DNA from 4 places in the Streptomyces sp. NPDC085944 genome. Region 2 is predicted to be linked to each of the others. Evidence: riboswitches for the same ligand, from Rfam matches in the RefSeq annotation. Region 2 holds a riboswitch; each other region holds the start of a gene.

The links. A riboswitch is a leader RNA that binds a small molecule or an ion and turns the genes downstream of it on or off. The one in region 2 is predicted to bind cyclic di-AMP.
Positions count from the first base shown of each region.
Region 1: another riboswitch for cyclic di-AMP. It lies ahead of AB0P07_RS29550 (M23 family metallopeptidase); the one in region 2 lies ahead of AB0P07_RS00785 (transglycosylase SLT domain-containing protein).
Region 3: another riboswitch for cyclic di-AMP. It lies ahead of AB0P07_RS30695 (M23 family metallopeptidase); the one in region 2 lies ahead of AB0P07_RS00785 (transglycosylase SLT domain-containing protein).
Region 4: another riboswitch for cyclic di-AMP. It lies ahead of AB0P07_RS01970 (NlpC/P60 family protein); the one in region 2 lies ahead of AB0P07_RS00785 (transglycosylase SLT domain-containing protein).

Region 1 is NZ_JBFBJX010000018.1:28,380-33,506, reverse strand. It holds gene AB0P07_RS29560 (pitrilysin family protein) at 1-840, shown strand, start outside; gene AB0P07_RS29555 (pitrilysin family protein) at 837-2,225, shown strand; cyclic di-AMP (ydaO/yuaA leader) riboswitch at 2,417-2,581, shown strand; gene AB0P07_RS29550 (M23 family metallopeptidase) at 2,594-3,358, shown strand; gene AB0P07_RS29545 (GntR family transcriptional regulator) at 3,487-4,182, shown strand; gene AB0P07_RS29540 (HPr family phosphocarrier protein) at 4,306-4,587, opposite strand; gene AB0P07_RS29535 (GNAT family N-acetyltransferase) at 4,789-5,127, shown strand, end outside.
Region 2 is NZ_JBFBJX010000001.1:159,718-164,844, reverse strand. It holds gene AB0P07_RS00795 (DUF2092 domain-containing protein) at 1-289, opposite strand, end outside; gene AB0P07_RS00790 (polyprenyl synthetase family protein) at 586-1,596, opposite strand; cyclic di-AMP (ydaO/yuaA leader) riboswitch at 2,337-2,492, shown strand; gene AB0P07_RS00785 (transglycosylase SLT domain-containing protein) at 2,497-2,988, shown strand; gene AB0P07_RS00780 (HAD family hydrolase) at 3,052-3,861, opposite strand; gene fahA (fumarylacetoacetase) at 4,163-5,127, shown strand, end outside.
Region 3 is NZ_JBFBJX010000020.1:22,356-27,482, forward strand. It holds gene AB0P07_RS30690 (aldo/keto reductase) at 1-757, opposite strand, end outside; gene AB0P07_RS30695 (M23 family metallopeptidase) at 910-1,953, opposite strand; cyclic di-AMP (ydaO/yuaA leader) riboswitch at 1,965-2,121, opposite strand; gene AB0P07_RS30700 (PP2C family protein-serine/threonine phosphatase) at 2,346-3,557, opposite strand; tRNA gene AB0P07_RS30705 (tRNA-Met) at 3,761-3,834, opposite strand; gene AB0P07_RS30710 (dihydrofolate reductase family protein) at 3,903-5,033, opposite strand; gene AB0P07_RS30715 (hypothetical protein) at 5,103-5,127, opposite strand, start outside.
Region 4 is NZ_JBFBJX010000001.1:389,389-394,515, forward strand. It holds gene AB0P07_RS01955 (NlpC/P60 family protein) at 1-149, opposite strand, end outside; gene AB0P07_RS01960 (hypothetical protein) at 466-819, shown strand; gene AB0P07_RS01965 (tellurite resistance/C4-dicarboxylate transporter family protein) at 797-1,816, opposite strand; gene AB0P07_RS01970 (NlpC/P60 family protein) at 1,844-3,037, opposite strand; cyclic di-AMP (ydaO/yuaA leader) riboswitch at 3,045-3,231, opposite strand; gene pcrA (DNA helicase PcrA) at 3,484-5,127, shown strand, end outside.

The DNA.
Region 1 (5,127 bases), on a different contig from region 2:
ATCGGTTCGATGGCCGACCTGGACGCGGCGACCCTGGAGGACGCGCGCGCGTTCTTCCGCACCTACTACGCGCCGAACAACGCCGTGCTGTCGGTCGTCGGCGACATCGACCCCGAGCGGACGCTGGCCTGGATCGAGAAGTACTTCGGCTCCATCCCCTCGCACGACGGCAAGCAGCCGCCCCGGGACGGCTCGCTGCCCGACGTCATGGGCGAGCAGCTGCGCGAGGTCGTCGAGGAGGAGGTCCCGGCCCGCGCCCTGATGGCCGCCTACCGCCTCCCGGAGGACGGCACGCGCGCGTGCGACGCGGCCGACCTCGCCCTGACCGTCCTGGGCGGCGGCGAGTCGTCCCGCCTCTACAACCGGCTGGTGCGCCGCGACCGTACGGCCGTGGCCGCAGGGTTCGGCCTGCTGCGCCTCGCCGGAGCCCCCTCCCTGGGGTGGCTGGACGTGAAGACGTCGGGCGACGTCGAGGTGCCGGTCATCGAGACCGCCGTCGACGAGGAGCTGGCCCGGTTCGCCGAGGAGGGCCCCACGGCCGAGGAGATGGAGCGCGCCCAGGCCCAGCTCGAGCGGGAGTGGCTGGACCGCCTGGGCACGGTGGCCGGCCGTGCCGACGAACTGTGCCGGTACGCCGTCCTGTTCGGCGACCCGCAGCTCGCCCTCACCGCCGTGCAGCGGGTGCTGGAGGTGACCGCGGAGGAGGTCCAGGAGGTCGCCAAGGCCCGCCTGCGTCCCGACAACCGCGCGGTGCTCGTCTACGAGCCCACCGCCCCGGCCGACGAGACCGACGCCGACCCGACCGACGCCACCGACGAGAACGAGGAGGCGGCCAAGTGACCGAGCTCGCCACCATGGACTTCCACGCACAGCCGCAGGCCGGCGAGCCCAAGCCGTGGGCCTTTCCGGCCCCCGAGCGCGGCAGCCTCGACAACGGACTCACCGTGCTGCGCTGCCACCGCCCAGGCCAGCAGGTCGTCGCCGTCGAGGTGCTCCTGGACGCGCCCCTGGACGCCGAGCCGGCCGGTCTCGACGGCGTCGCCACCATCATGGCGCGCGCCTTCTCCGAGGGCACCGACAAGCACTCCGCCGAGGACTTCGCCGCCGAGCTGGAGCGCTGCGGCGCCACCCTCGACGCGCACGCCGACCACCCGGGTGTCCGGCTGAGCCTGGAGGTCCCCGCCTCGCGCCTCGCCAAGGCGCTCGGCCTGCTCGCCGACGCCCTCAGGGCGCCCGCCTTCGCGGACGGCGAGGTCGAACGGCTGGTGCGCAACCGGCTCGACGAGATCCCGCACGAGCTGGCCAACCCCTCCCGCCGCGCCGCGAAGGAACTCTCCAAGGAGCTGTTCCCGGCCGACTCGCGCATGTCGCGCCCGCGCCAGGGCACCGAGGAGACCGTCGCGGCCGTCGACTCGGCCGCCGTACGCGCCTTCTACGAGCGGCACGTCCGCCCCGCCACGGCCACCGCCGTGGTCGTCGGCGACCTCACCGGCGTCGACCTGGACGCGCTGCTCGGCGACACCCTGGGCGCGTGGACCGGTCCGGCCGCAGAGCCGCGCCCCGTGCCCCCGGTGACCGCCGACGACCGGGGCAGGGTCGTCATCGTGGACCGTCCCGGCGCCGTCCAGACGCAGCTGCTGATCGGCCGCACCGGCGCCGACCGGCACGACCGCGTGTGGCCCGCGCAGGTGCTCGGCACGTACTGCCTCGGCGGCACCCTCACCTCGCGCCTGGACCGCGTCCTGCGCGAGGAGAAGGGATACACCTACGGCGTACGGGCGTTCGGCCAGGTCCTGCGGTCCGCGCCGGACGGGACGGGCGCCGCGATGCTCGCCATCAGCGGCTCCGTCGACACCCCCAACACCGGTCCCGCCCTGGAAGACCTGTGGACGGTGCTGCGCAAGCTCGCCGCGGAGGGGCTCACCGACGCCGAGCGCGACGTGGCCGTGCAGAACCTGGTGGGTGTGGCGCCGCTCAAGTACGAGACGGCGGCGGCCGTGGCGGACACGCTCGCCGACCAGGTCGAGCAGCACCTGCCCGACGACTTCCAGGCGACGCTCTACCGTCAACTCGCCGCCACGGGCACCGTGGAGGCCACGGCGGCGGTCGTGAACGCCTTCCCGGTGGACCGCCTCGTGACGGTCCTCGTCGGCGACGCGGCGCAGATCAAGGAGCCCGTCGAGGCCCTCGGCATCGGTGAAGTCACCGTGGTGGCGGCCGAGTAGCGGCAGGCGCGTGCGGTGGCCCTGGTGACCGGAGTGTCACCAGGGCCGCCGTATGTCCCAATTGGGGGAGTGGCTGCCTGTCTGCCCTGTGGCGTGCGCTACAAAAAGCCTGTTGCGTTTGAGGATTGAACACAGCCGCGTTTAGCGTCTTCCGGGCTGTTCGTCAGGCAGTGCGCCGCACCCGCGGCACCGGACAGTCATCGCCGAGTCCCCGTACGGCGCGAGCCAGGGGAGCCGGGGACCCACCGCAGTCCCTGGGGTGAATCGGACGCCCGCGCGCGCAGCGAGGGGGTCCGTAGGAGACCTTCCACCTCCGAACCCGTCAGCTAACCCGGTAGGCGAGAGGGAAGGAAAGGACAAGCCTCTACATGGCGTTCACGCGCGCCACCGGGAAGCACCGCCGTCCCAGTCGGGTGCACCGCACCACCGCCCGTGCGGCGGGAGTCGCGGCCCTCGCCACCACCGGCGTCGTCGGCACCCTCGCGGCTCCGGCGCTCGCCGCCGAGCCCGAGGTGGAGCAGAGCGGACTCACCCCGGTCGTCACCATCGGCGACTCCATAGCCGACGAGATCGACGCCCAGGCCGTCGCCCAGAAGCAGGCGGCCGTGGACGCCGCCGCCCGCGAGGCGGCCCGGGAAGCGGCCCGCGAGCGGGCGGCCGAGGCGGCCAAGGAGGCGCGCGAGGCCAAGGAACGCGCCGCGCGGGAGGCGGAGCGCAAGCGCCTCAACACCTTCGTCACGCCGATCACCGCCTCCTACGTCTCCACCGCGTACCGGGCCGGCAGCTCCCTGTGGTCCTCCGGCAGTCACACCGGCATCGACTTCCACGCCGCCGGCGGCACCTCCGTGCACGCGGTCGGCGTCGGCACCGTCGTCGAGGCCGGCTGGGGCGGTGCGTACGGCAACCAGGTCGTCATCAAGATGCACGACGGCACGTACACGCAGTACGGGCACCTGTCCTCCATCGGCGTCTCGGTCGGTCAGTCGGTCGGGCCCGGGCAGCAGATCGGCCTCTCCGGCGCCACCGGCAACGTCACCGGACCGCACCTGCACTTCGAGGCACGCACGAGCCCCGAATACGGCTCGGACATGGACCCCGTCGCCTACCTCCGCTCGCACGGCGTGAACGTCTGACGGCCGCGTCAGAAAAGCCCCGCCTCCTTGAGTCGGGGCTTTTCGCATTCCATATTCGCTTGATTGGCCTAGAGTCGCTGAACATGCGTCCATCGTCGACGTTTCAGGGATCGAGGCGGAGGTCGGTCATGCGTATTCCGGCGCATTCTGTGTGCACGGCGATCCGGGACGACATCGTCGCCGGTGTCCACGGACGCGGGAGCCGGCTCACCGAGGAAATCCTCGCCCGCCGCTACGGCGTCTCGCGCGTCCCCGTGCGCGAGGCCCTGCGCACGCTGGAGGCGGAGGGCTTCGTGGTGACCCGGCGGCACGCGGGCGCCTGCGTCGCGGAACCGACCGAGCAGGAGGCCGCCGACCTGCTGGAGACCCGCGCCCTCCTGGAGCCGCTCGGTGCCTCCCGGGCTGCCCGGCGGCGCACCGAGGCCCACCTCAAGGTGTTGCGCGGCCTGGTCAGGCTGGGGCAGGAGCGGGCCAGGCAGGGCGGCGGGGAGGATCTGCGCCCGCTGGGCGGCTGGTTCCACGAGACCCTCGCCCGGGCGGCGGGCAGCCCCTCCCTGGCCGCACTCCTGACCCAACTGCGCCACAAGATCGCCTGGATGTACGTCCAGGAGGCCCCCGCCGGACCCGTGCAGCACTGGGCGGAGTGCGGCGCGATCGTCGACGCGGTGGCCCGGGGCGACGGTGAACGCGCCCGGGCGCTCATGACGCTGCACACCGAACGGTCGGCGTCGGCATACCGGCTGCGGTTCGCCTCCGGCGGCGGGCGGACGGAGTGCGTGAGGAATGCGCAACAATCCGTACACACGGCGGTGCTGCCGAAGTAACACGAGTGCCGTACAAAGAGGCGGGGAATTCAAGGACCGCTTTTCCGGTGCTCGGAACGGAAAAGGTGAAAGGCCCGCCGGGCGATACCGGCGGGCCTTTCGGTGCTGCTGCTCCCTGGTCCGTCAGACGGTCTCGGGAAGCTCCTCGAGCCCCTCGGCGACCAGCTTCGCCAGCCGGTCCAGGGCGGCCTCGGCGTCCTCGGCGTCGGAGGCGAGGACGATCTCCTCGCCACCCTGGGCGCCGAGGCCGAGGACGGCCAGCATGGAGGCCGCGTTGACGGGGGACCCGTCGGCCTTGGCGATCGTCACCGGGACGCCTGTGGCCGTGGCGGCTCGGACGAAGATGGAGGCGGGGCGGGCGTGGAGACCCTCGGCCCAGCCGACGTTGACGCGGCGCTCAGCCATGTGATGCTGCCCTTCAGGTGTTCAGAGGGGTTGGAGTTGTCTAGACCAGGTTGTCTAGACCAGTTTCCCACATCGTGAAGCAAGGCGGGACGACCGCGTGTGCCGTCCCGTGCGGTGCCCGGACCGCGGCCTCGGTCCGGGATTCCGTTGTCCACAGACTGCCCCGCGCCGTTGTCGTACGCGAGCCGTAGTCTGGGGCCCATGCAGACCTCGTCGGACCGGCACGAGTACCCCGCCCACTGGGAAGCCGACGTGGTGCTGCGCGACGGCGGCACCGCGCGCGTCCGCCCCATCACCGTTGATGACGCCGAGCGCCTGGTCAGCTTCTACGAGCAGGTCTCCGACGAGTCGAAGTACTACCGCTTCTTCGCGCCGTACCCTCGCCTGTCCGCCAAGGACGTCCACCGCTTCACGCACCACGACTTTGTGGACCGGGTGGGACTCGCGGCCACCATCGGCGGCGAGTTCATCGCCACCGTACGCTACGACCGGATCGGCGCCGGCGGAACACCCGCCACCGCACCGGCCGACGAGGCCGAG
Region 2 (5,127 bases):
CGCTCTCCAGCACGCCGAGGTCCGGCAGGCCCAGATCGGTGTTGATCCGCACCGTGCCCGACATCTGCTGGACGTCCGACTTGGCGATCTTCTCGATGAGCTGCTCCGCCGTGACCTTCGGCAGGTCGGGGTCCCCGGAGTCGGCGAGCGCGGGAACCAGCCCGATCGTCGCGGCCGCCACTCCCATCACCGCGACCGGGACGACGTACCGCGCGGCCTTGCGCCGCCCGGCGCGCAGCTCCTCGCCCTCCCCGGCGGTCCTGTTGTCGTCGGAATCGATCGGTGCCATGTGTGCCCTACCTCCGTCGTCGGCGGCGGCTGTCTCACGACCTCGCACGTGTTCACCCGTGAGCCGCCATTCTCACCCGAATCGGTGAGGATTGGTGTGTGTCCGTAGTGTCCATCTGACCAAATCACCGGAGCGCAGGCGTCAGACCGCGGACTCAACTCCGCCTACTCCTGCGGGATGACACGGAGGGGCGACGGCTCCCCCGGCCCGTAGGGGCCGGTGTACGGCACCCGGCGGACGGCACGTGTCAGTGAGGGCGGGGCGGACGGCTGGGGAGGGTGCGGGGCAGGGGGCGGTCACCCGGCGCGGTGCACCACCGCGTCGCACAGCTCCACCAGCGCGGCCTTCGCGTCGCACTCCCGCAGCGGGGCCAGCGCGGCCCGGGCCTCCTTGGCGTACCGGACGGTGTCCCGGCGCGCCTGTTCGAGGGCGGGGTGGGCGCGCAGCAGGCGCAGCGCCTCGGCGTGCCGCGCGTCGTCACTCAGGTCCGAGTCGAGCAGCTCGCACAGGGCGATGTCCTCGGGGAGCCCCAGCCGGGCCGCCCGCTCGCGCAGCCGCAGCACGGGCAGGGTGGGGATGCCTTCGCGCAGGTCGGTGCCGGGCGTCTTGCCGGACTCGTCGGAGTCGGAGGCGATGTCCAGGACGTCGTCGGCGAGCTGGAAGGCGACGCCGAGCCGCTCGCCGTACTGGGTGAGCACGTCGACCACCGTCTCGTCGGCGCCGGACATCATCGCGCCGAACCGGCAGGAGACCGCCACCAGCGAGCCCGTCTTGCCGCCCAGCACGTCCAGGTAGTGGTCGACCGGGTCGCGGCCGTCCTGCGGGCCGGCCGTCTCCAGGATCTGGCCGGTGACCAGCCGCTCGAACGCGAGGGCCTGGACGCGGACCGCCTCGGGTCCGAGGTCGGCGAGGATCTGCGAGGCACGGGCGAAGAGGAAGTCGCCGGTGAGGACCGCGACCGAGTTGCCCCAGCGGGTGTTGGCGCTGGGCACCCCGCGCCGCACGGCGGCCTCGTCCATCACGTCGTCGTGGTACAGCGTGGCGAGGTGGGTCAGCTCCACGACCACGGCCGAGGGGACGATCCCGGGGGCGTAGGGGTCGCCGAACTGGGCCGAGAGCATCACCAGCAGCGGACGGAACCGTTTCCCGCCGGCCCGCACCAGGTGCTGGGCGGCCTCCGTGATGAACGGCACCTCGCTTTTGGTTGCCTCAAGCAACCCTTCCTCGACAGCAACCAATCCGGCCTGGACATCGGCTTCCAGAGCCTGGTCCCGCACGCTCAGCCCGAACGGCCCGACGACGGTCACGAGGGGTCTCCTGTCTGCTGGTGTCTACTGGCGATTACCTGGTTTGTCGATAGGTCGCTGCCACCACTCGAGTCAGCGTATCCGGTCACGTTTCGATCACCGCTAGCGCCCACCGCTACAGGCCGGTCGGTATCAGATCATGAACGGTATGTTTTTGATCAGGTGATATGAGCAGATTTTGATCGATATCGCCAGAGGATGAGCCTGACCCCGGGGGCGAGCGGGCCGGAGGCCGCCGCCCGAGACCCCACCACCCCTCCCAACGGCCCGCACTGCGAGAACGTCACCCGATCGACACGCGCGCCCGCCCCGCAGACGCGACACGCCCGCCCTGCCGACCCCGCCCCGCCACCCCCCCCTTCCGCCGGTCCCGCCCCACAGGCCCACCCTTCCCCGCTTCCCCCTCACCCTCCCTCGACACCCGAAGCCGTCCCGAGCGAAGGCCGGTTGGCCCACGATTGAGTTTAATGCCCGTTTTGCCGTGCTTATTGAGACCAGTGAGTTGGCTCACTCGGGCCCCTCCACGGGCAACCTCGCCTGAACCTGTGCCCTCCCTTTGCCCCGCAAGCCAGTTGAGGGTTGACAGCCGCAAAGGATCAAGAGCCACAAACACCCCAGATCAAGGTCAACAGCCGCGTTGGGTGATTCCTGCACTTGTTCCGGACATGTGCTCTCGCATACGTTCCCGGCCTGTCGGGCGGACGCCGAATCCTGCCACCGCCCGTCGCACAGTCATCCACCCAACACACTCGCCGGCAGGAGCGGGGGACCCAGGTAAGTCGCCGCACCGGTCAGCACCGGAGCGGCTAGGGGTGAAGCCGTACCCGTCAGGGCGCGGCCGGGCACCTCCCCGCCCGAACCCGACAGCTCACCTCGTAGGCGTAAGGAGAGGGACACAACATGTCTGCCAACGGTCAGATCCGTCACGCCTTCACCGGCCGCCTCGCCCGCAAGCTCGCCGTGGCCGGCACCGGTGCCGCGGTGCTGGCGCTGCCGCTCATCGGCGCCACCACCGCCTCCGCGGCCACCCCGGCCGCCGCCACGACCGCCACCACGGCGGCGACGACGTACCCGAACAACCTCGACGGCTGGATCCGCGAGTCGCTCGACATCATGGCCCAGCACGGCATCCCCGGGACCTACGACGGCATTTACCGCAACATCATGCGGGAGTCCTCCGGCAACCCGAACGCCATCAACAACTGGGACATCAACGCCATCAACGGCACCCCGTCCAAGGGCCTGCTCCAGGTGATCGACCCGACCTTCCAGGCGTACCACGTGCCCGGCACCTCCTGGAACCCGTACGACCCGGTCGCCAACATCACCGCCGCCTGCAACTACGCGGCCGACCGCTACGGCTCGATGGACAACGTCTTCAGCGCGTACTGAGCCGCACCGCGCGCCCGAGACGGTGCGCACCCCAATACGGTGCGCTTCCAAGGCGGTGCGCTCCTAAGACGCAGGGAAGATCCGCTCGAGGACGACGGCCACGCCGTCGTCCTCGTTCGTCGTGGTGATCTCGTCGGCCACCGCCTTGAGTTCGGGGTGGGCTCCGGCCATGGCGACGCCGTGGGCCGCCCACTGGAACATGGGGATGTCGTTGGGCATGTCCCCGAAGGCGATCGTGTGGCACCGCCGCAGGCCCAGGTGCTCGGCGGCCAGCGCCAGGCCGGTCGCCTTGGTGATGCCGCACGGCTGGAGCTCGACTGTCCCGGGCCCCGACATGGTGACCGTCGCGAGGGAACCGACCACCGCACGCGCCGTCGCCGCCAACTCGTCGTCGGTCAGCTCGGGGTGGCGCAGCAGCACCTTGGTGATGGGCGTGCGCCACAACTCCTCGCGCCGCTCGACGCGTACCGCGGGCAGGGCGGGGTGGGGCATCAGGTAGCCCGGCTCGATGAGCGTCAGCCCGTCGACACCGTCCTGGTCGACGGCGGCGTGCACCTGGCCCACCTCGGCCTCGATCTTGCCGAGCGCGGTCTCGGCCAGCTCCCGGTCCAGGGTGACCGACCACAGCATGCGGTGCGCGCCGGCGTCGTACACCTGGGCGCCCTGCCCGCACACCGCGAGCCCCGTGCAGCCGAGACGGTCGAGCAGGGAGCGCGCCCGGGGGGCCGGCCGCCCCGTCACCACCAGGTGCCGCGCACCCGCCCCGGCGACCCGCGCCAGCGCGGCCAGCGACCGTTCGGAGACGGTGTCGTCGCCGCGGAGCAGCGTGCCGTCCAGATCGGTGGCGACGAGTGAATATGCGGTGCGGTCCATGATCAGAGAATACGGACACCGCACCCGTCCGACTCACCCGCGACCGCTTCCGAACGAGGACGTAGCGAGTGCGTTCGGACCCGGCCACCGATGCACACCGACGCCCGATCGTGCTCACAACCTGACGCATCCTCGGCCGGGGCCGGCTCGGGGCCCCGTGCACCGGTCGACGACGGCACGACCTGCCCGGACGCCGCCTCCGGCCGCACTGCCCAAGACCGGTGGGTCACCCGTAACGTGGCCCGCACGACACACAGCGCGCACGGCGCACATGGCGAGCACGAAAGCGAGGCAGCACCCGATGCCCCCCTTCGATGTCCCCGAGGGCGACCCCTTCGGCCCGCACAACCTTCCGTACGGCGTGTTCTCGATCCCCGGCTCGCAGGAGCGGACGGAACCGACGGTGGGTGTCCGGCTCGGCGACCACGTCCTCGACGCGGGAGCGGCGGCCCACGCGCTCGGCTCGCCGTACGCGTCCCTGCTGGCGCGGCCCACCCTCAACCCGCTGCTGGCCGCCGGGCGTACGGCCTGGTCGGACGTGCGGCGGGCGCTGACGGCGTGGGTGACGGTGCCCTCCCACCGCGAGGTCCTCGAACCCCTCTTCCACCCACTGTCGTCGGTGACCCTGCATCTGCCCTTCGAGGTGGCCGACTACGTCGACTTCTACGCCTCCGAGAACCACGCCCGCAACGTCGGCCGGATCTTCCGCCCCGACGCCGCCGACTCCCTCACCCCGAACTGGAAGCATCTGCCGATCGGCTACCACGGCCGCTCCGGCACGGTCGTCGTCTCCGGCACGGACGTCGTACGCCCGTCGGGGCAGCGCAAGGCCCCTGCCGACGCCGCTCCCGTCTTCGGCCCGTCCGTCCGTCTCGACATCGAGGCCGAGGTGGGCTTCGTGGTGGGCACGCCGTCCGCCCTGGGCCGCCCGGTGGGGCTCGGCGACTTCCGCGAGCACGTCTTCGGGCTCTGCCTGCTCAACGACTGGTCGGCGCGGGACATCCAGGCCTGGGAGTACGTCCCGCTCGGCCCGTTCCTCGGCAAGTCCTTCGCGACGTCCGTGTCGGCGTGGATCACGCCGCTGGACGCTCTGGAGGGGGCCCGGGTGGCACCGCCCGAGCGTACGCACCAGCTGCTGCCCTACCTGGACGACACGCACGACGACCAGGACGGACCCGGCGGTTACGACCTGCGGATCTCCGTCGCCGTCAACGGTCACGTCGTCTCCGAGCCACCGTTCTCCACCATGTACTGGACGGCCGCCCA
Region 3 (5,127 bases), on a different contig from region 2:
CCAGGGCGGCGAGCACCCGGCGCCCGCGCTCGGTCTCCAGGTGCTTGGCCGCACCGCCCGCCCGCGGGCTGTCCACGGCGGTGCCCGGCCGGTACTTGCCGGTGAGGAAGCCGGCCGCGAGCGCGTAGTACGGCACGGCGGCGAGACCGGCCCGCTCGGCGAGGCCGCTCAGTTCGCCCTCGTAGGTGTCGCGGGAGACCAGGTTGTAGTGCGGCTGGAGAGCGACGTACCGGGCCAGGCCCTCGCGCTCGGAGAACTCCAGGGACGCCGCGAGCCGCTCGGCGGAGATGTTGGAGGCGGCGATGTGCCGCACCTTGCCGGCCCTCACCAGCTCGTCGAGGGCGCCGATGATCTCCTCGACCGGCACCTCGGGCTTGTCGAAGTGGGTGTAGTAGAGGTCGATCCGGTCGGTGCCCAGGCGGCGCAGCGAGGCGTCGGCCGCGGCCTTGATGTTCGCGGCGGACAGGCCGGGGTAGTCGGGGTGCTGGCTGACCTTGGTGGCCAGGACGACGTCGTCACGGTTGCCGCGGGAGGCGAGCCACTTGCCGAGGACGGTCTCGGACTCGCCGCCGCTGTTGCCGTCGACCCAGGCGGAGTAGGAGTCGGCGGTGTCGACGAAGTTGCCGCCCGCCGCCGTGTAGGCGTCGAGGACGGCGAAGGAGGTGTCCTGGTCGGCGGTCCAGCCGAAGACGTTGCCGCCGAGGGCCAGGGGGAAGACCTCGAGGTCGGAGGAGCCGAGCTTGCGCAGAGAAGTCATGTGGAGGATCAACGACCGCACTGGAGCGGACCATTCCGGATGCACGCAAAAACCCCGCAAAACGACCGCGAACCGGCAGCCCTGACGTCGGGGGGTTGCCGTCAGGACCGCCGGGGTTCAGCGGGGCGGGAAGCGTGACGACTCAGTCGGTCTCAGGGGGTGAGGCCCTTGCTCTGCAGCCAGGCCATCGGGTCGATGCCGGAGCCGTCGGCGGTGTGCACCTCGAGGTGGAGGTGGGCACCGGTGACGTTGCCGGTGGCGCCGACGCGGCCGATGACGTCACCGGTGGTGACCTTCTGGCCGACGCTGACGTTGATCGACGACTGGTGCGCGTACCAGAGCTCGGTGCCGTCGTCGAGGGTGAGCACGGTCTTGTAGCCGTACGACCCGTCCCAGCCGGCCGACGTGATGGTGCCGCTGTGCACCGCCTTGAGCAGCGTGCCCGTGGGGGCGGCGAAGTCGAGGCCGGTGTGGTGACCGGATGCCCACAGGGAGCCGGCCTGGTTGAAGGTGGAGGAGATCGTGTACGAGGAGGTCGGCAGGGTGAACTGCTTGGCCAGCTCGGCGAGCCGCTCGGCCTCGGCCTTCTTCGCGGCCTCCTCCTCCGCCTTCTTCTTGGCGGCGGCGGCCTTCTCCTCGGCCTCCTTCTCCGCCTTGGCGGCGGCTTCCGCGGCCTTTTTCTCGGCGGCGGCCTGCGCTTCGGCGGCGGCCTTGGTCTCGACCTGGGCCTGCTGCTGCTCGGCCTGCGCCATGATCCGGGCCCGCAGCGACTCGCCGGCCCCGGCGGAACCCGCGTCCGCCCCGGTGTCCGCGGCGACGGCCTGGGTGATGCCGCTGAGCGGGGTGGCGGAACCCTCGGGCTCCGCCTCCTCGTCGCCGCCGGGCATGAGCGAGCCGACGTTCGGCAGGTCCGGCATGGAGATGGACACCGGCGGCTTGCCGGTCTGCGCGCTGGCCATGCCGCCCGCGCCGACGGCGGCTATGACACCGACGCCGAGGACGGTGGAGCTGCGGGCGAGCCCGCCGCGCTGCTTGGCGACGCGGTGCCGGCCGCGCACGGGGCGGATGGACTCCGCGGTGGGGTTCCACTCCTCCCAGGGGCCCTCTTCGGCGCGGGGGGCGTCGTAGCCGAAGGTGTCGGTGCCGTGCCCGGTGGGCACGAACGGGGCCTCGGGGGCAGGCCGGTTGGACGCCACGTGGGCGTACTCCTTTCCTTCCTTCTCGCCTACCGGGTTAGCTGACGGGTTCGGAGCAGGAAGGTCTCCTACGGGTGCGTGCCGACGTGTTTCCACGGCGTCATGCGCCCGATTCACCCCAATGTGGTGGTTCCCCGGTTCCCTTGCGGGATTCGGCGCGTGCGCACGGAGCCGCCTTCTGTGACGGCTGGGACGACCGCGCTGCGTTATCGAACGTTAATAGACGCGAGGCTCGGATTCCAAGCCGTTCCACTTGATCATTAACGGCAACGGCCGGGACGCACCCCTCACGACCACTGAAATCCGGACGAGTTGACTCGCTCTCGGTATTCCCCTTCACGCCACTTTCTTCTGACGGTGTATCAGTTGTTATGCGGAGGGGGGTCGCACTGTCACGACTCGTGACAATGATCAAGGTCGTCGTGCCGGGGGCGCCGTACGGCCAGCAGCGCCATGTCGTCCGCCATGCCGCCCCCGGAGTGCCGGCGCACGTCCTCGGCGAGGGTGTCGAGCAGGGTCGCCGGATGCCGGAAGACGCGGCCGGCCAGCCGCGTCAGCGGATCGTAGAACTCGCCCCCGGCGTCCCGGGCTTCGGTCAGCCCGTCGGTGTAGAGCAGCAGGGTGGCCCCACCTGGGAAGTCGACCTCCTCCGCCCGGTCGGGCCAGACGCCCAGCTCGCCCATGCCGAGCGGCAGCGCCGACTCGCGGGCGGGCAGGGCGCCCAGGGTGCCGTCGGCGTGGAGCAGCAGGGGCGGCGGATGGCCGCGGTTGACGATGCGTACGGTCCCGTCACCGTGCGGGAGTTCGGCGAGGACGGCGGTGGTGAAGCCCTCGAAGGCGTCCAGTCCGTCCCGCCGGGTGCCCTCGCGCGCCAGCGCCCGCTCCAGCCGCTGCGCCACGGCCTCCAGCGTCGCCTCCTGCTCGGCGGCCTCCCGGAACGCGCCGATCACGACGGCGACGGCGGCGACCGCGCCCATGCCCTTGCCGCGCACGTCGCCGACGATGAGCCGGACGCCGCGGGCGGAGTCCTGCACCGCGTACAGGTCGCCCCCGATGAACGCGTCGGCCTGCGCGGCCTCGTAGCAGACGGCGATCTCGAAACCCGCGATGCGCTCGGCGGGTTGGGGCAGCACGGCGCGCTGGGCGGCCGCGGCGATCTCGCGGACGGAGACGAGACGCTCGCTGCTGCGCCGGACCATGCCGTTGACGATGACGGCGAGCACGGCGACCGTCGCGATGGTGATCAGCTCGGTGAGGGAGTCGACGTAGTGGATGACGCCCTTGCCCAGCTGAAGCCCGATGACCGAGACGACCACGGCGACACCGGTGAGCGCCGTGCCGCGCCGCGAGTAGAGCGGGGCGGCGATCAGGGGAGCGGCCGTGTAGAGGGGGCCGGCGGTGAAGTACCTCGGGGTGAGGATGTCGTACAGGATGGCGACGACGATCAGCAGCACGGGAAGCGCGTGCACGAAGACGCGCCCGTAAGCGGTCCGGCTGCGCGGCGGCGGCCCGGCGGGCGGCTGCTCGTCCCCGAGGCCCGGGTCGGGAACGGGATCGCCGGGGAGCCGGCCACCGGCTCTGGCGGCCGCTCCCTCGTCCTCCACGTCACCTGGCCGCACCACTCGTCTCCCACCACCCCGCACGTCCGTGCGCCGCTTACCGTCCAGGAGTCCAGGTTTCCGGGAGCGGGGGCGGGCGGCGAGCGGTGAGGGGCCGACCGGATGACACGGGGGTGCGGGACGCCGTCGTACGTGCCGAGACGCACCGAGGGCCGGAACCCTTTCGGATTCCGGCCCTCGGCCTTCAGTAGCGGGGACAGGATTTGAACCTGCGACCTCTGGGTTATGAGCCCAGCGAGCTACCGAGCTGCTCCACCCCGCGCCGTTGTGTTCACCACTGTACGTCATCCCGGGACCGGAATGCACATCGGTGTCTCCGCCGCCGGTTCCCTACCGCTCCAGATGGCGGTTCGGCGCCTTGGCCGCCCCCTCGTACTCGGGCAGTACGACGACGGCGGCGCCCTGCGCGGCGAGCAACCCGCTCCCGTCCGCGCCCGCCACGAAGGTGTCCGGCTCCCGCCAGGCCGTGACGACCCGGCGCACCCCGGCGTCGAGGATCAGCCGGGCACAGGGCGCGGGACGGGAGGCCCGGCGGGCACAGGGCTCGAGACTGCTGTACACGGTCGCGCCCGCGAGCCGTGCGTCGCAGGGGTCGATCTTGGCGAGCGCGGCCTCTTCGGCGTGCACCACGGGATCGCCGCCCTCCCGCGAATACCCGCGCGCCAGCTCGCTCCCGTCGGCGGCGACCACGACCGCCCCCACGCTGAACGCGGTCTCCGACGGCGGACACAGGCCGGCCAGCTCACAGGCGACCTCCAGCCAGTACCGGTCGGCGGGGGCCACACGCTCGCCGGTCCCGGGTGCGGTGGGCCGGTACCGCATCAGCACGACGTCCTCGATCCGCCGCGTCCCGACCAGCGCGAGCCGCCCGCCCTGGTAGGCGCCGGGCCCGAACAGCCGGGGTGCGGCCGGGTCCCCGACCAGGAGGGGCGCGAGAACGAGCTGCAGCTCGTCGGCGAGCTCCTGCTGGAGCAACTGGCTGTGGACGGTCCCGCCCCCCTCCACCATGAGCCGCCGCACACCTCGCCGGTCGTGCAGGTACTCCAGTGCGGCGTGCCAGTCCAGCTCCGGCCCCAGGGACACGACGTCGGCACCGATGCCGAGCCCGCGGGCCCGTCGGGCCCCGTCGTCCGTGGTCAGCAGCACCTTCTCCCCGCCCGTGTGCCAGAACCGCGCCGCCGGATCCAGCTCGCCGCCGCCGCTGACGGTGACCTTGAGCGGGTACTCCGCCTGCCCGGCCGCGACCCGGGCCGCCCGCCGCTCGGCCGAGTTCACCAGCAGCCGCGGATCGTCGGCCCGGATTGTCCCGGCCCCGACCAGGATCGCGTCCACGCAGGCCCGCACCTCGTCGACCCGGTCGAAGTCGGCGGGGCCGGACAGCAGCAGCCGTTCGGGATTGGTGTCGTCCAGGTAGCCGTCGAGGGAGACGGCGGCGGAGAGGAGGACGTGGGGCAGGGGCATGGGTGACACTCCGGGAAGGCGGGCGGGCGGCGGGTTCCGGTGGGCAAACACTAGGCGCCGCTGCTGTTCCTACGGTTCACCGTGGTCCGTGGAC
Region 4 (5,127 bases), 230 kb from region 2:
CTGACCTGCGCCGCCGTCGGCTGCGGATCTGCGTGCACGGTCCCGCCCAGGCCCGTCGCGGTGGCCGCCCCCGCAAGGGTGATCGTGGCCGCCGTCCGGGCTCTGCCGCCGCCCTTCGCGCGCTGTCGCGGCCTGCGGTGCGTTCCCACCTGCGATCCACGTCCTTCCGTACGACTCGACCCGGCCCGCGCCGGGTCGGCGCCGGTTCGCTCCGGCTGCCTGGGCCAGGACGCTAGGCGCGTCGGTAACGGTCCGGTGACGGGATGCGCGGAAGTGGCGGGAGGGGATCGGGTGGCGACCGTATGTGATCACCGATCGCTCCGGAGGCCGTCTTCTTCACGCTGGGTGATGACCGATAGGACGGATCCGGAGGCGGGCGGGGGACGGGAGCTGTTATGGGGCGCCCGGGCGGGCGGGGCGGGCCGGTGTCCGGGCGCGTTCGGGCGCTCATTAGGCTCCGGCCTCATGGACGTACTCATCCACATCTTCGTCGGCCTGCACATCATCGGTATCGCCGCGCTCCTCGGCGGCTTCCTGACCCAGATGAAGGCGATGGGCCGGGGCGCGGCCCGGTTCACCCCCGCCATGCTGCACGGCGCGCTGACGATGCTGGTCACCGGTGCCGTCCTGATCGGCCTCAACCAGGCCCAGGACTACTCCGTGGACAACGTCAAGATGGGCGTCAAGCTCGCCGTGCTGATCGTGATCCTCGGCCTGGTCTACGTGAAGCGCGACGAGGACAAGGTGGAAAAGCCGCTGTTCGGCCTGGTGGGCGGGCTGACCCTGGTGAACGTCTTCATCGCGGTGCTGTGGACCTGACTGCCGCCCCGGAGCCCGCTGCCAGGGACCGCAGCCCGGAGCGGGCCCGGACGACCGCCCCCGTGGCGACCACCAGCCAACCGGCCACTGCGATCCACAGCAGCGCCCGGCCGGGGGCGTCCAGCCACGGCACGTCGACGGCGGCGGCCACCGACAGTGTCGCCGCCGCCGTCATGCCGAGCGGGAAGACCGTCGACCAGCGGCGTACGTCGTAGCCGAGGCGCGGCCAGGCGATCTCGGCGGCCAGCAGCACGGCGTACCAGGCGAGGTCGAGGGCGAGCAGGAAGACGGTCAGGTCGTGCAGGACGGCCTGGTCGTCGGCGTTCCACAGGTACATGCCGGTCCCGGCCGCCGCGAGCAGCTTGGCCCCGGCGAGGGCCGAGATGGCGAGCGCGCCGCCCGCCACCCACTGGTCCCCGGAGCCCCGGGCCACCTGCCGCAGGTCGAAGCGGAACAGCGCGATCAGATAGAGCACGATCCCCAGCCAGAACGGCACCAGCGCCGCGTGCGCCAGCCAGGGCGTCGAGGTGGCCGCGGACAGCGTCGCGGCGAGCACGGCGAGGCCCTCCGTCGCCACGCAGCCCAGGAACACCGCCCCGGGCATCCTCCGCCCCCAGTGCCGCACCACCACGAGCAGCAGCCACGGCCACAGCACCGCCGCCAGCACCAGCAGCACCGCCGCCAGCAGCGACCAGCCCAGCAGCGAGAAACGGGTGCCGACCACGGTCGTCGCGGCGACGGCCGTCAGCGCGCCCGGCGTCCCCGCCCGCTCGATCCACCGCGGCCGGTGGGCGAACAGCAGGTAGACGAAGTTCGCGGCCAGTATCAGCCAGGCGACACAGGCCAGGGCCAGGGCGATCCGGGACAGGACCTCGCGGCCCGTCAGATGCAGGGCGACCGACACGATGCCGGTCGCCATCACCGCGGCCCCGGCCGCCGGTGGACGCCGCGCCAGCCAGGTGCGCAGCGCGGAGGGGTGGTGGGTGGCCGATGGCATGGCCACGATGGTAGAGAACCCTGCTGGTCAGGCGGGGCGCACCACGCTGTAGATGGACGACTCGCCGTCGTAGAAGATGGATTCCTCGCGGACGTACGCGCCCGGCTTCGGGGCGTGGATCATCATGCCGTCGCCGATGTACAGGCCGACGTGGCTGATGTCGTCGTAGAAGAAGACCAGGTCACCGGGTTGTGCCTGGGAGACGGGGACGGTCGTGCCGGCGTTGACCTGGTCGTAGGTGACGCGCGGCAGCGTCACGCCCGCGGCCTTCCAGGCGGCCTGGGTGAGGCCCGAGCAGTCGTAGGAGTCGGGGCCCGTGGCGCCCCAGACGTACGGCTTGCCGATCTGGGCGCGGGCGAAGGCGATCGCCTTGTCGGCCTTGGTGCCGGTCGAGGTGCCCGGCGTCGACGAGCCCGAGGAGTCCGACGAACCGGTGCCGCCGGAGGTTCCCGCGGATCCGGAGCCGCTCTCCTGCTGCTGGGCGGCCTCCTCCTGCCGCTTGCGCTCGGCCGCCTCCTCCGCCTGCTGTTTCGCCAGCTCGGCGGCTTTGCGGGCGGCCTCCTGCTGCTTCTTCTTCTCGATCGCCGCCAGCCGGGCCTTCTCCTCGGCGGTCAGCTCCGACAGCAGCTCGCGCGCGGTGGCGAGCTTCTGCTGGACGGTCGACTTGGCCGTCTTGAGGTCGTTCTGCGACTCGGTGAGGGTCTCGAGGCTCTCGGTGGCCTCCCGGCGCTTCTTCATCGTCTCGGACTGCTGGGTGACGTAGTCGTCCACGGCACTCTTCTGCCGCCCGGTGAGCCGGTCCATCAGCTGGTTCTGGTCGAAGTAGTCCTGCGGCGAGTCCGCGAGCAGCAGGGTCGCGGTCTCCGGGACCGAGGCGCCCGTGCGGTACTGGGCGGAGGCGAAGGAGCCCAGCTCCGCGCGCGCGTCGTTGAGGTTCTGGGTGCGCTTGGCGACGTCGTCGAGGAGACCGTCGACCTTCTTGCGCTGCTTGGTGGTCTTCTCCTTGGCCGCGTTGTACTTCTCGGTCGCCGCCCCGGCCTGGCGGTACAGGTCGTCGACCTTCTTCTCGACCTCCTCGAGGGTCGGCCGGTCGTCCGACGGCGTGGCATTGGCCGTCTGGGACAGCAGGGCGACGGAGGTGAGGGCCGCGGTGGCGAGGGCCGGGGTCCGTATGCCCGCGACGCGGGGACCGGTGGGACGCGACTTGCGGTGCGACGCCAAGGGAGGCGACTCCTTCCAGTGCTCCGCCTACCGGGTTAGCTGTCGGGTTCGGGCGGTGTGGCGGGGAAGGGTTGCCCTACGGCGGACCGTCCTCTCGTCTCGGCGAGGGCGGTGCGGCCGATTCACCCCAAGGTCTCGGTGGGTCCCCGGCTCCGGGTGCCGTGCGGGCAGACCGGACTCGGCGGAGGCCGCGCGGCCCGGCGAGGTTCGCCGGAGGGGGTCGAGCGGCCTGCCCCGCACCGTAGCCAACTCGTGTGGCCGCTGTGAAGGTTGGCGGGTGATATGCCCGATACGTTTTCGTGACCTTTCGCGAGGTGCCTCCGAGGCGATAGCCGGCGTCACTCTTCGTGGTTCCCCTGGTCGCAGGGCGTGTCCGCGCCGGTGGTGGTGGTCATTTTCCGGGGCGGCACCGGGTTGTCGGTGCGGCACCCTAGACTCGGAGAGCGATGAGCAGCCTCTTTGACGACAACTTCCTGGCGAGCCTCCAGACCCCTCGGGGTCACGAGGAGGAACCCCCGCCGCCGCCCGAGGGCGATCACGGACCGGAGCCGGTTCCGCACGATCTGTTCGGCGGGAAGTTCGACGTGCCTCCGGACCGGGACACCCACTACCGGGACGGCGCCCCGCGCCCCGCCCTGGACGCCGCGGCGCTCCTGGAGGGGCTGAACGAGAACCAGAGGGCCGCCGTCGTCCACTCCGGCTCCCCGCTGCTCATCGTGGCCGGTGCCGGCTCCGGCAAGACCCGCGTGCTCACCCACCGCATCGCCCACCTGCTGGCCGAGCGGCACGTCCACCCCGGGCAGATCCTCGCGATCACCTTCACCAACAAGGCCGCGGGCGAGATGAAGGAGCGCGTGGAGCAGCTCGTCGGCCCGCGCGCCAACGCGATGTGGGTGATGACCTTCCACAGCGCGTGCGTGCGCATCCTGCGCCGCGAGTCGAAGAAGCTCGGCTTCACCTCGTCCTTCTCGATCTACGACGCCGCCGACTCCAAGCGGCTCATGGCGCTGGTCTGCCGCGACCTGGACCTGGACCCCAAGCGCTTCCCGCCGAAGTCGTTCAGCGCGAAGATCAGCAACCTGAAGAACGAGCTGATCGACGAGGAGGACTTCGCCGCCCAGGCGGCCGACGGCTTCGAGAAGACCCTCGCCCAGGCCTACGCCATGTACCAGGCACGGCTGCGCGAGGCCAACGCCCTCGACTTCGACGACCTGATCATGACGACGGTCAACCTGCTGCGCGCCTTCCCGGACGTCGCCGAGCACTACCGCCGCCGCTTCCGGCACGTCCTGGTCGACGAGTACCAGGACACCAACCACGCCCAGTACGCCCTGGTGCGCGAACTGGTCGGCGGGGCCTCGGAGCACCCCGTCGACGTGCCGCCGGAGGCCGAGGTGCCGCCCGCCGAGCTGTGCGTGGTGGGCGACGCCGATCAGTCGATCTACGCCTTCCGCGGCGCCACCATCCGCAACATCCTCCAGTTCGAGGAGGACTACCCGGACGCGACGACGATCCTGCTCGAGCAGAACTACCGCTCCACGCAGACCATCCTCAGCGCCGCCAACGCGGTCATCGAGCGCAACGAGTCCCGCCGCCCCAAGAACCTGTGGACCAACCAGGGCAGCGGCGCGCAGATCACCGGGTACGTCGCCGACACCGAGCACGACGAGGCGCAGTTCGTCGCCGACGAGATAGACCGCCTCACCGACGCGGGCGAGGCCAAGGCCGGCGACGTCGCGGTCTTCTACCGGACCAACGCGCAGTCCCGTGTCTTCGAAGAGGTCTTCATCCGCACCGGTCTGCCCTACAAGGTCGTCGGCGGCGTCCGCTTCTACGAGCGCAAGGAGGTCCGGGACGTCCTGGCCTACCTGCGGGTGCTGGCCAACCCGGAGGACTCGGTGCCGCTGCGCCGCATCCTCAACGTCCCCAAGCGCGGCATCGGCGACCGCGCGGAGGCGATGATCGACGCCCTCTCCCAGCGCGAGAAGATCAGCTTCCCGCAGGCGCTGAGGCGCGTCGACGAGGCGTACGGCATGGCCGCGCGCTCCGCGAACGCCGTCAAGCGGTTCAACACGCTCATGGAGGACCTC